Regions from separate parts of the Pantoea sp. X-Soil-MYKO-1785 genome, predicted to be linked through region 2. Evidence: predicted binding sites of a transcription regulator. Region 2 holds the regulator's gene; each other region holds the start of a gene.
The links. The regulator CRP, encoded in region 2, controls carbon source genes, mostly activating them, when cyclic AMP is high. The targets are predictions, from matches to a motif close to ATGTGANNNNNNTCACAT.

Region 1 (3,555 bases), 3.0 Mb from region 2:
GGATATCGGGTTATTAAGGGATTACTGGAAATTTATCAGCCGCTAATGCTGCTCAATTATGAATCGTTTACCACGCTGATAAATGAAGACTTTCTGCGGCACCATCCGATTGAAACCCGGCTTTTTCATAAACTTTCCGGCAAGCATCGTAAAGCTTATCTGCATAAAATGCGCACCCTGGTAGTGGAGCATAAATATGAGCGCCTGCTGTGGGAGCGATATTATCGTTTTCGTCTGATTCAGGATTATATTAGCGGGATGACCGATCTCTATGCCTGGGATGAGTACCGTCGGCTGATGGCTGTCGAATAATCATCAATTGTAAAGAGCGCGAATAAATTTTTACCTTTGCTTGAAACTTTAAAAGGAACTTCGCGCTAAAACATTTATCTCAACACCGACCACAGCAATGGTCTGAACAGTTATCCTCAAGAGAAACCAAAAATGAAAAAAAAGAGTTTAATGCTAAGTGCGCTGGCCCTGAGCCTGAGTATGGCCCTGGCGCCCGTCACGGTTTCCGCTGCGCAAACCGCCTCTTCTGATAGTCAGCAACTGCCGAGCCTGGCACCGATGCTGGAGAAGGTGATGCCGTCAGTGGTGAGTATCAGCGTTGAAGGCACCACCACGGTGAAAACGCCGCGCATGCCACAGCAGTTCCAGCAGTTCTTTGGCGATAACTCGCCTTTCTGTCAGGACGGCTCACCGTTCCAGAGTTCACCGATGTGCCAGAGCGGTGACGGCTCTGATGGCGGTGCCCCGGTGCCGAATACCCAACAGGAAAAATTCCGCGCATTGGGATCTGGCGTGGTGATCAATGCTGAAAAAGGCTATGTGGTAACCAACAACCACGTGGTGAATAACGCCACCAAAATTCAGGTCCAGCTGAGCGATGGCCGCCGCTATGACGCCAAAGTGATCGGTAAAGATCCCAGCTCCGACATTGCGTTGATTCAGCTGCAGGACGCAAAAAACCTCACGGCGGTGAAACTGGCCGACTCTGACAATCTGCGGGTCGGTGACTACACCGTGGCGATCGGTAACCCGTATGGCCTGGGTGAAACGGTGACCTCAGGTATCGTTTCCGCGCTGGGCCGTAGCGGTCTGAATGTGGAAAACTACGAGAACTTTATCCAGACCGATGCGGCGATTAACCGGGGTAACTCCGGCGGCGCGCTGGTTAACCTTAACGGCGAACTGATCGGCATTAACACCGCGATTCTGGCACCGGATGGCGGCAACATCGGTATCGGCTTTGCTATCCCGAGCAACATGGTGAAAAACCTGACGGCGCAGATGGTGGAGTTTGGTCAGGTTAAACGTGGTGAACTGGGTGTGATGGGCACCGAGCTTAACTCTGAGCTGGCGAAAGCGATGAAGGTCGATGCACAGCGCGGAGCCTTTGTCAGCCAGGTACTGCCTGGTTCGGCGGCGGCGAAAGCCGGTATCAAAGCCGGCGATGTGGTGGTCTCGATGAACGGCAAGCCACTGAACAGTTTTGCTGCGCTGCGTGCTGAAGTCGGTTCACTGCCGATTGGCACCACCCTGAAACTGGGTCTGCTGCGTGACGGCAAACCGCTGGACGTGTCGGTTCAGCTGCAACAGAGCAGCCAGGCAAAAGTCCAGTCAGCCACCATCTACACCGGCATTGAAGGGGCCGATCTCAGCAACAGCGACACCGGTGATAAAGGGGTTCGGGTGGATAACGTCAAAGCGGGCAGCGCTGCCGCCCGTATCGGCCTGAAAAAAGGCGACGTGATTCAGGGCGTGAACCAGCAGCCGGTGACCAACCTCGGCGAACTGCGTAAGATCCTTGATGCCAAACCGTCGGTGCTGGCGCTCAACGTCAAGCGCGGCGACAGCAGCATCTACCTGCTGATGCAGTAAGCGGCAAGCTATTGCTATCAGGCGGACTTCGGTCCGCCTTTTTTATTGCTTCAATCCGCGTCGGTAAGAGTGTGATGCTGGCCGCAAATTTACTAAATGCCCACCTGGCTCTGTGCAATTGCACAATGTTCTGCTCGCTCTGCATGCGTATTCTATCTCTTCCCCTCTTTTTCAGGAGTAATGGATGGCTACCTATCATCTTGATGCCCGGCTGGCGCAGGATATCGTGGCGCGCACCATGAAAATTATTGACAGCAATGTCAACGTGATGGATGCGCGCGGCCGGATTATTGGCAGCGGCGACCGCGAGCGCATTGGGGAATTGCACGAAGGCGCACTGCTGGTGCTCTCTCAGGGTCGGGTGGTGGACATTGATGAAGCGGTGGCGAAACATCTGCACGGGGTACGACCCGGCATTAATCTGCCGCTGCGGATAGACGGCGATATCGTCGGGGTAATCGGCCTGACCGGTGAGCCGCTGGCGCTGCGGCATTATGGGGAGCTGGTCTGTATGACCGCCGAGATGATGCTGGAGCAGGCGCGACTGCTGCATATGCTGGCGCAGGATAGCCGACTGCGTGAAGAGCTGGTGCTGAACCTGATTCGCAGCGATACCCTGTCGCCGCAGCTGACCGAATGGGCGCAGCGGCTCGGCATCGATCTTAATCAGCCACGGGTAGTAGCCGTAGTGGAGGTTGATAGCGGCCAGCTGGGGGTCGATAGTGCAATGTCAGAGCTGCAGCAGCTGCAAACGTTGTTGGTTACGCCGGAACGGGACAACCTGATCGCCATTGTTTCGCTAACCGAAATGGTGGTGCTGAAGCCGGCGCTGAATGGACACGGCCGTTACGATCAGGAGGATCATCGTCGTCGGGTCGAGCAGCTGTTACAACGCATGAAGGAGAGCGGCCATTTACGGATGCGGATTGCGCTGGGAAACTTTTTCACCGGCCCCGGCAGTATTGCGCGTTCCTATCGTACCGCCCGCACCACCATGATGGTGGGCAAACAGCGCATGCCTGAGGTGCGCAGCTATTTTTATCAGGACCTGGTGCTGCCGGTGCTGCTCGACAGTCTGCGTGGCGGCTGGCAGGCCAATGAACTGGCGCGGCCACTGGCGAAACTCAAGAGCATGGATAATAACGGCTTGCTGCGGCGAACGCTGATCGCCTGGTTCACCCATAATGTGCAGCCGAGCGCGACCGCACGTGCGCTGTTTATTCATCGTAATACGCTGGAGTATCGGCTGAACCGGATTTCGGAGCTAACCGGGCTGAACCTCGGTCACTTTGACGATCGGCTGCTGCTTTATGTGGCGCTGCAGCTGGATGAGCAGGGATGATCGGGGCCATACTGGCGGCATAAAAAAGGCCAGCAGCGCTGGCCTTTTCGACACTGACAGCAGATTAACGACCGTTGCGGGTCAGTTTTTCCAGGTCAGATTCGATTTCGGTAATCTTGTGTGACACGACGCTTTCCAGATGGCGCAGATCATCAAGAATTTTACGTTTCAGGTCCACTTCAACCTGGTCGCGCTGGCAAATCTGGTCCAGCTCATCAATCACGTAACGCAGGTTCGGGCTGATTTCCTGCACTTCTTTGTAGCCCTGGGTAGCGTGATCGGCCACCACCGTTTTACGCTGACGCGGGTATTTGAATTTTACGCTTTTC
Region 2 (3,555 bases):
ATGTCAGCACGCCATCCGATAATCGCCGTCACCGGTTCCAGCGGCGCGGGGACCACCACCACCAGTCTCGCGTTCCGTAAAATTTTTCAGCAGCTTGATCTGCACGCTGCCGAACTGGAAGGCGACAGTTTCCACCGCTTCACCCGGCCTGAAATGGATATGGCGATCCGCAAGGCGCGCGATTTAGGCCGTCATGTCAGCTATTTCGGTCCGGAAGCCAATGACTTTGGCTTACTGGAGCAGAGCTTCAGGCAGTATGGGCTCGACGGCCAGGGCCAGTCGCGTAAGTACCTGCATACCTATGATGAAGCGGTGCCGTGGAATCAGGTGCCGGGCACCTTTACGCCGTGGCAGCCGCTGCCGCAAAACACCGATATCCTGTTTTACGAAGGACTGCACGGTGGCGTAGTGACCGCCCAGCATAACGTGGCGGAACATGTCGACCTGCTGGTAGGCGTGGTGCCGATTGTTAACCTCGAGTGGATTCAGAAGCTGGTGCGTGACACCAGCGAACGCGGCCATTCGCGTGAAGCAGTAATGGATTCGGTGGTGCGTTCAATGGAAGATTACATTAATTTCATTACGCCACAGTTCTCGCGCACCCACCTGAACTTCCAGCGGGTGCCGACGGTCGACACTTCGAATCCGTTTGCCGCCCGCGCGATTCCGTCACTGGATGAGAGCTTCGTGGTGATCCATTTTCAGGCGCTGGACGATATCGACTTTCCTTATCTGCTGGCGATGCTGCAGGGATCGTTCATTTCGCATATCAATACGCTGGTGGTGCCGGGCGGGAAAATGGGGCTGGCGATGGAGCTGATCATGGGTCCGCTGGTGAAGCGGCTGGTGGAAGGCAAGCGGATAGAGTAAGAGGCCAGCAAAAACCGCTCTGAGAGCAGATGTCTTTAACAAAGATAGTAAAACTGGCTTTCCTGCGGCTAAAGACTTACCCCTGGGCAGGCTTCAGGGAGCATACACCTTTCGCAAAGACGCAAAACCGCTATCCCTGGCAGGCTCAGCGCGGGCCATCCCTGGCCCGCGATGCTTTGCTACAGGCATATGCTCCCTTCGCTTCACGTCCGACAACCGCATCCGGTTTCAGGAAGGTCGCTACAGACAAACCCTGGGCAGAAAGAATCTGGCAGCAATAGATAAGTTCAACACGCAGGGAACCGGGTCAGAAGAGGAAAGCGTCCCGCGCCAGGGACGGCGCGGGTCGAGCGGCCAGGGATTGGCTTAAGCGACTTTCCGATCTGACCCGGTTCCCTGCCCAGGCACAGTCTTAAATCAACCTGCATCAGATACTGGAAGTGAAGTTAGCAGGTCTGCAATGACCCTTGCGGCTATTACAGTTCGATCACTTCATAGCTGTGGGTGATGGTGACGCCTTTACCCAGCATGATAGCGACCGAGCAATATTTTTCAGCAGAAAGATCCACCGCGCGTGAGACCGCCTTATCCTGTAGCGCTTTGCCGCTCACGATAAAGTGCAGGTTGATGTGCGTAAAGATTCGCGGCGCTTCTTCACGACGTTCTGAGGTCAGTTTCACTTCACAATCAGCCACATCGTTGCGACCTTTTTGCAGAATTGAAACCACGTCGATGGCGCTGCATCCGCCTGCCGCCATCAGCACCATCTCCATTGGGCTGGGCGCTTTATCACCCGAATTGCCATCCATTAACACCTGATGACCGGATGACGACTCACCGAGGAATGTCAGTCCTTCTACCCATTTCACTCTTGCCTGCATGATTTTCGCTCCAGAATATGCGGTTTTGCCGTCAGAGTACGCTTTCGCCTGGTAAACAGCAATCCAGAGAAATCCGCTGTTAGCTGAAGCGAGACAACAGAAGACAGTCGGCAAAAGCTGTGCTACAAACAGTGCTGAAAATATTTTTCGTCACCTGATGGCGAAGCCGGGAAGAATGATGCGCACTGCGCCGAATGCAGCCCGAATAATTTCCTGTAAGGGAAACGCTTGAAGCTTTCATCGCCTGACAGGGAAAACTGCCCCCTGTATTTTGGGCACGATTACAACAGAGGATAATAGCGAATGGTTCTCGGCAAACCGCAAACAGACCCTACACTCGAATGGTTCCTGTCCCATTGCCATATTCACAAGTATCCATCCAAAAGTACGCTGATTCATCAAGGTGAAAAAGCTGAAACGCTTTACTACATCGTGAAAGGTTCCGTTGCGGTTCTGATCAAAGATGAAGAAGGCAAAGAGATGATTCTTTCTTACCTGAATCAGGGCGATTTCATTGGCGAGCTTGGCCTGTTCGAAGAAGGTCAGGAGCGCAGCGCCTGGGTACGTGCGAAAACCGCGTGCGAAGTGGCGGAGATTTCCTACAAGAAATTCCGTCAGCTGATCCAGGTTAACCCGGATATCCTGATGCGACTGTCGTCGCAGATGGCGCGTCGCCTGCAGGTTACGTCTGAAAAAGTGGGTAACCTCGCTTTCCTCGACGTGACCGGACGCATTGCTCAGACTCTGCTTAACCTGGCGAAGCAGCCAGACGCCATGACGCATCCCGACGGCATGCAAATTAAAATTACTCGTCAGGAAATTGGCCAAATCGTTGGTTGTTCACGTGAAACCGTGGGCCGTATTTTGAAGATGCTGGAAGATCAGAATCTGATCTCTGCACACGGCAAAACCATCGTCGTTTACGGCACCCGCTAATTCCTGTCACCCACGGCGTGATGGCAACATCGCGCCGTTATTGTTTGTGTTGGGCCGATGTGGCGTCGAATTATTTACCATCCTGAAGTCAACTACGCCTTGCGGCAAACCCTGGTGCTCTGTCTGCCCGTGGCGCTGGGCTGGCTGGCTGGCGACCTGCAAAAAGGTCTGCTGTTCTCGTTAGTTCCCGCCTGTTGCAATATCGCCGGTCTGGATACCCCGCATAAACGCTTCTTCAAACGCCTGATTGTCGGCGGCAGCCTGTTTGCGCTCGGCAGCTTCCTGATTCAGTGGCTGACGCAGCACGCCATTCCGCTGCCGCTGATTCTGTTCGCCTTGCCGTTGCTGCTGGGGGTCACCGGCGAAATCAGTCCGCTACACGGCCGCCTGCTGCCCGGCACCCTGATCGCCGCCATCTTCACGCTGAGCCTGATTGGCCGTATGCCGATCTATGTGCCGCCGCTGCTCTATATCGGCGGCACGCTATGGTATGGGCTGTTTAACTGGTTCTGGTTCTGGCTGTGGAAAGAGCAGCCGATGCGTGAAAGCCTGAGCCTGATCTACCGCGAACTGGCCAACTATTGCGATGCCAAATATACCCTGCTGACCCAGCTGACCGACCCGGAAAAGGCCCTGCCGCCGCTGCTGGCGCGCCAGCAGAAAGTGGTCGATATGATCACCACCTGTTACCAGCAGATGCACATGCTTTCCGCCAGCCGGGATCACAGCCATAAGCGGCTGACCCGCGCCTTTCAGGTGGCGCTGGACCTGCAGGAACACATCTCGGTCAGCCTGCATCAGCCGGAAGAGGTGCAGAAACTGGTGGAGCAGAGCCATGCCGAAGCGGTGATCCGCTGGAATGCCCAGA
Region 3 (3,555 bases), 480 kb from region 2:
ACACGTTTGATATCACCGGCAATCACCAGGAAGCTGAATGCGGCCATAAAGGCGTGAATACCCACATAGATCAGCGCACCTTCGAAGGATCCGCTGGTGGCGATGATGTAACCGATGGCAATCGGCGTCACGATGCCAGAGAGGTTACCGAACATGTTGAACATACCGCCGCTCAGGCCACTGATCTCTTTCGGTGCAGTATCTGCCATCACCGCCCAGCCCAGTGCGCCAATCCCTTTACCAAAGAACGCCAGCGCCATGAAGAACACCACCACCCATTCGGTTTCGGTGTAGTTACACATCACCATCGAAATGGAGAGCAGCATGCCAAGCACTATCGGCGTTTTACGGGCGATATTCAGCGAGCCGGTTTTGCGCATCAGCCAGTCAGAGATTACCCCGCCCAGTACGCCACCAAGGAAGCCGCACACCGCCGGAATCGAGGCAATAAAGCCCGCTTTCAGAATCGACATGCCGCGTGCCTGGACCAGATAGACCGGGAACCAGGTAATAAAAAAGTAGGTTAAGGCGTTAACGCAGTATTGACCGAGATAGATGCCTAACATCATGCGTGAAGTCAGCAGCTGTTTGATCTGGAACCACTTCTCGTTCCAGCTCACTTTACGGCTCTCCTTTTTAACATCCATATTGATCAGCGCACCGCCCTGCTCCATATACTCCAGCTCGGCTTTATTCACGCCAGGATGATCGGTAGGGTCGTGGATGACTTTCAGCCAGATAAAGCTGAGGATGATGCCGAGGCCGCCCATGAACCAGAACACGTGCGCCCAGCCCACTGAAGAGACCAGCCAGCCCATGATCGGTGCGAAGATGACGGTGGCGAAGTATTGCGCCGAGTTGAAGATCGCTACTGCGGTGCCGCGCTCCTGCGCCGGGAACCAGGCCGCAACGATGCGGCTGTTACCAGGAAAGGATGGCGCTTCGGCCAGCCCTACCAGGAAACGCAGGATAAACAGCGACATGATGATACCGAAGCCGCTGAACAGATCGACGAAGCCCTGCAGAAAAGTAAACAGCGACCAGGTAAAAATGCTCCAGAAATAGACCCGTTTTGAGCCGAAGCGGTCAAGCAGCCAGCCACCCGGAATCTGACCAATAACGTAAGCCCATGAGAAGGCAGAGAAGATGTAGCCCAGTCCGACTGAATCGAGGCCAATATCTTTGGACATCGCTGAACCGGCAATCGAAATGGTTGCGCGGTCGCCGTAGTTGAATGAGGTGACAATAAATAACATCACCACAATCCAGTAACGGGCGTTGGTGCGCTTCTGCACCGCTTCCGCTGTCTGGCTGAAACTATTCATGATGCACTCCTGAAATATAGCGTGAGCTACATTCGCTCTGACTGCATACACATCGCGTTGGGTATCAGAGAGAAATAAGGTTAAACACGGCGATCTTTTTTTTTGGCAAATCTTTATTACCCTTTTGCCGTTTCAGCGGCAGCCTGCCGGTTAACAGCCCTCATCAGCGCAGGCGGATAAGGCCGGTGCGGCAGGCAACAAATGGGTAAAGCGTCGTGACGGATAACCTGATCTGGTTAACGAAAATCAGTATAAGAACAGCCCGCAGCGATGACATTGGAGCATCGCCCTGGAATGGAATCGATGTTTACGGGATTATTTGGCATTTGCACAGAATCCTGCGGCATGGCTCACGGAACCTGTAAATATCGGTCGTTTAACCAGCCAGAAAGCCGGTTTCCCACGCTGTTTGTGAGGGTCTTCACTTGCTTTTGGTTAATCGACCCAAAACGTGGCTATAAATCCTTTCAAAGCCGGTCAATTGCACAATGTACAGCCCACAGCGCCTCCTTATACTGAAGCTGGCAAATAGTGAGCGACTGACGGGTAACAACACGACAACAACGCACCGCACAAGTACGGTACGACAGACGGGAAGGTGAGCGATGACCCCTACAACAACTGAACAACCGCTCTATATCAAAGTCCATGAGCACGATAATGTCGCGATTGTGGTCAACAGCCTCGGACTGCCAGCCGGCACCCGCTTTGCTGATGGCCTGACGCTGACTGAGCATGTGCCGCAAGGGCATAAAGTTGCGCTCAACGCGATCGCGCAGGGCGCAGCAATCGTGCGCTACGGCGAAATCATTGGTTATGCGCTGCGCGACATTGCCGAGGGCTGCTGGATTGATGAGTCGCTGGTGACGCTGCCAGAAGCGCCGCCGCTGGCCAGCCTGCCGCTGGCGACTCAGGTCCCTGCCGAACTGCCTGCGCTGGAAGGCTATACCTTTGAAGGCTATCGCAACGCCGATGGCAGCGTCGGAACGCGTAACCTGCTCGGCATCACCACCAGCGTGCACTGCGTGGCGGGCGTGGTAGATCATGTTGTGCAATTGATTGAGCGTGATTTACTGCCGCGCTATCCCAACGTCGATGGCGTTGTCGCCCTGAATCATCTTTATGGCTGCGGCGTGGCGATCAATGCGCCGGCGGCAGTGGTACCAATTCGCACCATCCACAACCTGGCGCTGAACGCTAATTTCGGCGGCGAAGTGATGATTGTCAGTCTGGGCTGCGAAAAATTACAGCCGGAAAGGCTGCTGACCGGCACGCCAGACGTACAGCCAATCTCGCTGGAAGAGCATGACATTGTGCGTCTGCAGGATGAGAAGCTGGTGGGATTCGGCGCCATGGTTGACGAAATTTTGCAGGTCGCCGAGCGTCACCTTAAGCGGCTGAATCAGCGCCAGCGTGAAACCTGTCCCGCCTCAGAGCTGATCGTCGGTATGCAGTGTGGCGGCAGCGATGCCTTCTCCGGCGTAACCGCCAATCCCGCCGTGGGCTTCGCCTCCGATCTGCTGGTGCGCTGTGGCGCCACCGTGATGTTCTCTGAAGTCACGGAGGTCCGTGATGCGATTCATCTGCTGACGCCGCGAGTGATTAATGAGGAGGTTGGTAAGCGCTTACTGGAGGAGATGGCCTGGTATGACGACTATCTCAATCAGGGTCAGACTGACCGCAGCGCTAACCCTTCGCCCGGCAATAAAAAAGGCGGGCTGGCCAACGTGGTGGAAAAAGCGCTCGGCTCCATTGCGAAATCGGGCCGCAGCGCGATTGTAGAAGTGCTGTCACCGGGACAGCGCCCTACCCGTCGCGGATTAATCTACGCCGCCACCCCCGCCAGTGATTTCGTCTGCGGTACCCAACAGATGGCCTCCGGCATTACCCTGCAGGTGTTTACCACCGGGCGCGGTACGCCTTACGGGCTGGCGGCCATTCCGGTGATCAAGATGGCAACGCGTAATGCGCTGGCCGAGCGCTGGCACGATCTGATGGATATTAATGCCGGGACTATTGCAACCGGCGAGGAGAGTATTGAGCAGGTGGGCTGGCGACTGTTTGAGTTGATTCTGGATATTGCCAGCGGCCGCAAACAGACCTGGTCAGATCGCTGGGGAATACGTAACCAGCTGGCGGTATTTAACCCGGCACCGATTACCTGATCCCAGGCTGCGCCCGGATGGCCATGGCGGCAATCCGGGCCGGCTCTTGCCCGCCGTCACGGCGA
Region 4 (3,555 bases), 3.5 Mb from region 2:
AAGTTCAGAAAGCTGCCCAATCTGCGTCAGCCAAAAGTGTTCAACGAAAAGGTGTTGTACCGTAAATTTGTCTATGGCGATTACCAGAACTATGGCCGCCTGTCGGACAAATATTCGGTGCGTGAATTTATTGCCGAAAAAATCGGTAATGAATACCTGATTCCGCTGGTACACGAAACCACTGACCCGACCACGCTGAACAGCTTACCGTGCTGGAAAGGGACGGTGATTAAGCCGAACCACGCCTCCAACATGGTGGAGATTCTGCTGGAAGAGCCAGACGCGCTGCGCAAACAGCAGATTATTCACGACTGCTACCGCTGGCTGAAGACCGACTTCGCTAACGAAGCACGTGAGATCCACTATCGCTACATCAAGCCGCGTATCCTGGTGGAGAAATACATCGGTGATGGCAAAAGTGCGCCGATCGATTACAAGTTCCACATGTTCAACAAGCGTGATGGCAAGTTCGAATATGTGCTGCAGGTGATCTACAACCGCTGCCAGCCGCTGCTGTCGATGAACTTCTACGTGAATAACCTCAATGAGGCGTTTCACAAGATTCGCGATACCGGTCTGGATGTCTCGCCGATTCTGCCGTCACTGCAACATGCGCTCGATCTGAGCAAAAAGCTGGCCAGTGATTTCGATTACGTGCGGGTCGATTGGTATATCCATGACGAACAGATCTATTTCGGTGAACTCACTTTCACGCCGGGTGCAGGCCTGGTGACCGGATTGGATCGCGGTTTAAACCAGATGATGGGAGATATGTGGATTCAGGACCGCCGCGGAACGCAGAGACCGGGCGTCACAGTGCAGGATGTTAATATCCCTGCCATGTTGAAGAAAGTTTAAGCACACACAGCAATGTAAAAAACCCCGCTAAGCGGGGTTTTTTATTGGCAAAAATCAGGCGATCAACGCAATAGTGTCAGGGTGTCATTCGATCAGGGCATCGGCCATTCAGCAGGCGCCTGACTCATCACGTCGATGAAGGCGTGCTTAGAGATTTCCATGAAGTTATGCACGTTTTCCATGCTCAGGGTAATCCCCATCAGACCGGTGACGAACCAGCAAGTCATGCCTAAACCAATCCCGCCACACATGAACGCCATCACATGGTGACTATCCTGACGCAGTTTGGTTTTCAGGGTGCTGGCGAAAAACATCATTACGGCGCTCAACAATTCCCAACGCATAACAAGAAGACTGGTGGTTAACGTAGCCATCGGCCGGACCTCAATATCAGTAAGTATTCCTGACAGTTTGCGGACATCACCGGCGGCGGAAAAGCGTGTCAGGAAGTGCTTTAGCGCCGTCAACCCAGGTTCATAGTGTGACTTGGCTCACATTATATCACCCGATTTGAAATTTTGAACAAAATTTGACACTGGTATGGCAGGAAATTGTTGCAGATATGAACAGCGAGAAGGGCAAATCAGAGAGGCGATCAGGCACGCCCGAAGACGGGCGTCCTGACAGTTAACGGACCGGGCAGCACTCGCCGGTGGTGCGCTGGGTAAAGCTGGCCATGCTGTCATTGCAGCCGAAGCTAAGCAGGCGAGGGCGCTGAATCGCCTGACGGCGCATGGTGTGACGGTAGGCGGTAGGCGTCTGCGAAAACTGGCGGCGAAACACCCGCGAGAAAGTCTGCTGCGAGTCATAGCCGTACTGCATCGCGATATCAAACACCGGGCGTTGGGTCTGAGACAGCGCTTCGGCTGCCAGCGTCAGGCGGCGTTCACGGATATAGCCGCCAAGCGTCTGTTTGGTGACGGTACGGAACATCCGCTGCAGGTGCCATTTCGAATAACCCGATTTTGCTGCCACTTCATCAATGGACAAACTTTTGTCCAGATTCTGGTCAATCCAGTGCGTCAGGGAATGAATGATCTCTTCTTGCATCATGGCCTCATCCTTCTGGTGCTTAATAAGCGGTAATGGGAGTTTAGTCGTTTTGATGGGATGCGAGTATAATTCCTCAAGTTAACTTGAGGTAAAGAGCCAGATGAAAAAAGATCGCAACTACCCCAAACCGGTATTAACGCCGGGCGAAGTGGCGCGCCGCAGCGGTGTCGCGGTGTCAGCGCTGCACTTCTATGAAACCAAAGGGCTGATATCCAGCACCCGTAACGGCGGTAATCAGCGGCGTTACAGTCGTGATGTGCTGCGACGCGTGGCTATCATCAAAATTGCGCAACGCATCGGTATTCCGCTGGCGACCGTCAGCGACAGCCTTGAGCATATTCCGGCCAATAAGCGGATGTCTGCCCCAGAATGGGACGCCCTGACTCAGCACTGGCGCGAAGAGCTGGATAAGCGTATCGAAACCCTGACCCGGCTGCGCAACGACCTGGATGGCTGCATCGGCTGCGGCTGTCTGTCGATGCGCGACTGTCCGCTGCGCAATCCTGGCGATCGGCTCGGTCAACAAGGGTCGGGAGCGGTGCTGCTCGACCCGGAACAGGACGGCAACCATCCGGACCCGGAGTGACGTCTATACTGGTGGAAGGTCAACACACAGGGAATCATGATGATCACCGTTCACCATCTTGAGCAGTCACGTTCACATCGGGTGCTATGGCTGCTGGAAGAGCTGGAAGTGCCGTATCAGATCAAACGTTATCAACGCGAGCCGACCATGCTGGCGCCCGACGCGCTGAAAAAAGTGCATCCGCTGGGCAAATCACCGGTGATTACCGATGAAAACCGGGTGGTGGCGGAATCCGGGGCGATTCTCGAATATCTGGAACAGAAATATGACCACGAGTTCCGGCTGAAACTCAGTGACGAAGAGTCGTTGTTGCAGTCGCGCTACTGGCTGCACTACGCCGAGGGTTCGCTGATGCCGCTGCTGGTGATGAAGCTGATCTTCGGACAGATGGGGAAAGCGCCGGTGCCCTGGCTGCTGCGCCCGGTTGGCGCGGCGTTTGGCAAAGGGGTGCAGAAGGCCTGGCTCGATAAACAGCTGCAACCGCATATGAAAATGATTGAGCAGCATCTGGCGGCTAATCCGTGGTTCGCCGGTCAGCGCTTCAGTATCGCCGACATTCAGATGAGCTTTCCGCTGCTGGCCCTGGCGCAACGTGTCGGGATGGAGCAGATGCCAGCCAGTCAGAAGTGGCTGCAAACCGTCCAGCAGCGCGCCGCCTGGCAGCGGGCTATCGATCAGGGCGGTGAACTCTCTCTGCCAGGTTAATCCTCCCTCTGCTGGCACTCCGTTTTTTTTTCGTGCGGTGCTGCCAGCCGTTCAGCGTTTAAAAATGCCTGTAACTTCAACGCCTCAGCCGATGCGGCCAGCCGCTGCCTGGCTGAAAACGGCCGTCACCACCTGATCTTTATGCTGATTAATGTCCTTCCGCCAGTTGAAAATGTGCCGGTAAACGCCGGATAATCGTTTGCCTTTTTATCTGGCGGTCCTTTGACTGCCAACTATCTGCGGCAAGGTAAACGTTTGCCTGGCGGAATTACTCCATCAGCGCAGCCGGATTACCCGCTTATTTCAGGGACAGCGACGGTCGCAGAGCGATCCACACTACAAAAAATCTTTGA

Region 1: AC6I8D_RS03505 (CdaR family transcriptional regulator) is a predicted target of CRP. The motif match lies at 1,954-1,971, and genes of this name have one in related genera.
Region 3: garD (galactarate dehydratase) is a predicted target of CRP. The motif match lies at 1,735-1,752, and genes of this name have one in related genera.
Region 4: AC6I8D_RS01410 (YjcB family protein) is a predicted target of CRP. The motif match lies at 1,338-1,355, and genes of this name have one in related genera.

The regions. Positions count from the first base shown of each region.
Region 1 is NZ_AP036000.1:791,224-794,778, forward strand. Features, by position in the region: gene dgt (dGTPase) at 1-312, shown strand, start outside; gene degP (serine endoprotease DegP) at 445-1,884, shown strand; gene AC6I8D_RS03505 (CdaR family transcriptional regulator) at 2,069-3,226, shown strand; gene AC6I8D_RS03510 (DUF3461 family protein) at 3,291-3,555, opposite strand, start outside.
Region 2 is NZ_AP036000.1:3,814,943-3,818,497, forward strand. Features, by position in the region: gene AC6I8D_RS18160 (phosphoribulokinase) at 1-870, shown strand; gene AC6I8D_RS18165 (OsmC family protein) at 1,347-1,751, opposite strand; gene crp (cAMP-activated global transcriptional regulator CRP) at 2,055-2,687, shown strand; gene AC6I8D_RS18175 (YccS/YhfK family putative transporter) at 2,745-3,555, shown strand, end outside.
Region 3 is NZ_AP036000.1:3,335,650-3,339,204, forward strand. Features, by position in the region: gene AC6I8D_RS15780 (MFS transporter) at 1-1,325, opposite strand, end outside; gene garD (galactarate dehydratase) at 1,931-3,490, shown strand.
Region 4 is NZ_AP036000.1:314,489-318,043, forward strand. Features, by position in the region: gene AC6I8D_RS01405 (ATP-grasp fold amidoligase family protein) at 1-858, shown strand, start outside; gene AC6I8D_RS01410 (YjcB family protein) at 951-1,232, opposite strand; gene soxS (superoxide response transcriptional regulator SoxS) at 1,486-1,911, opposite strand; gene soxR (redox-sensitive transcriptional activator SoxR) at 2,012-2,497, shown strand; gene AC6I8D_RS01425 (glutathione S-transferase family protein) at 2,537-3,202, shown strand.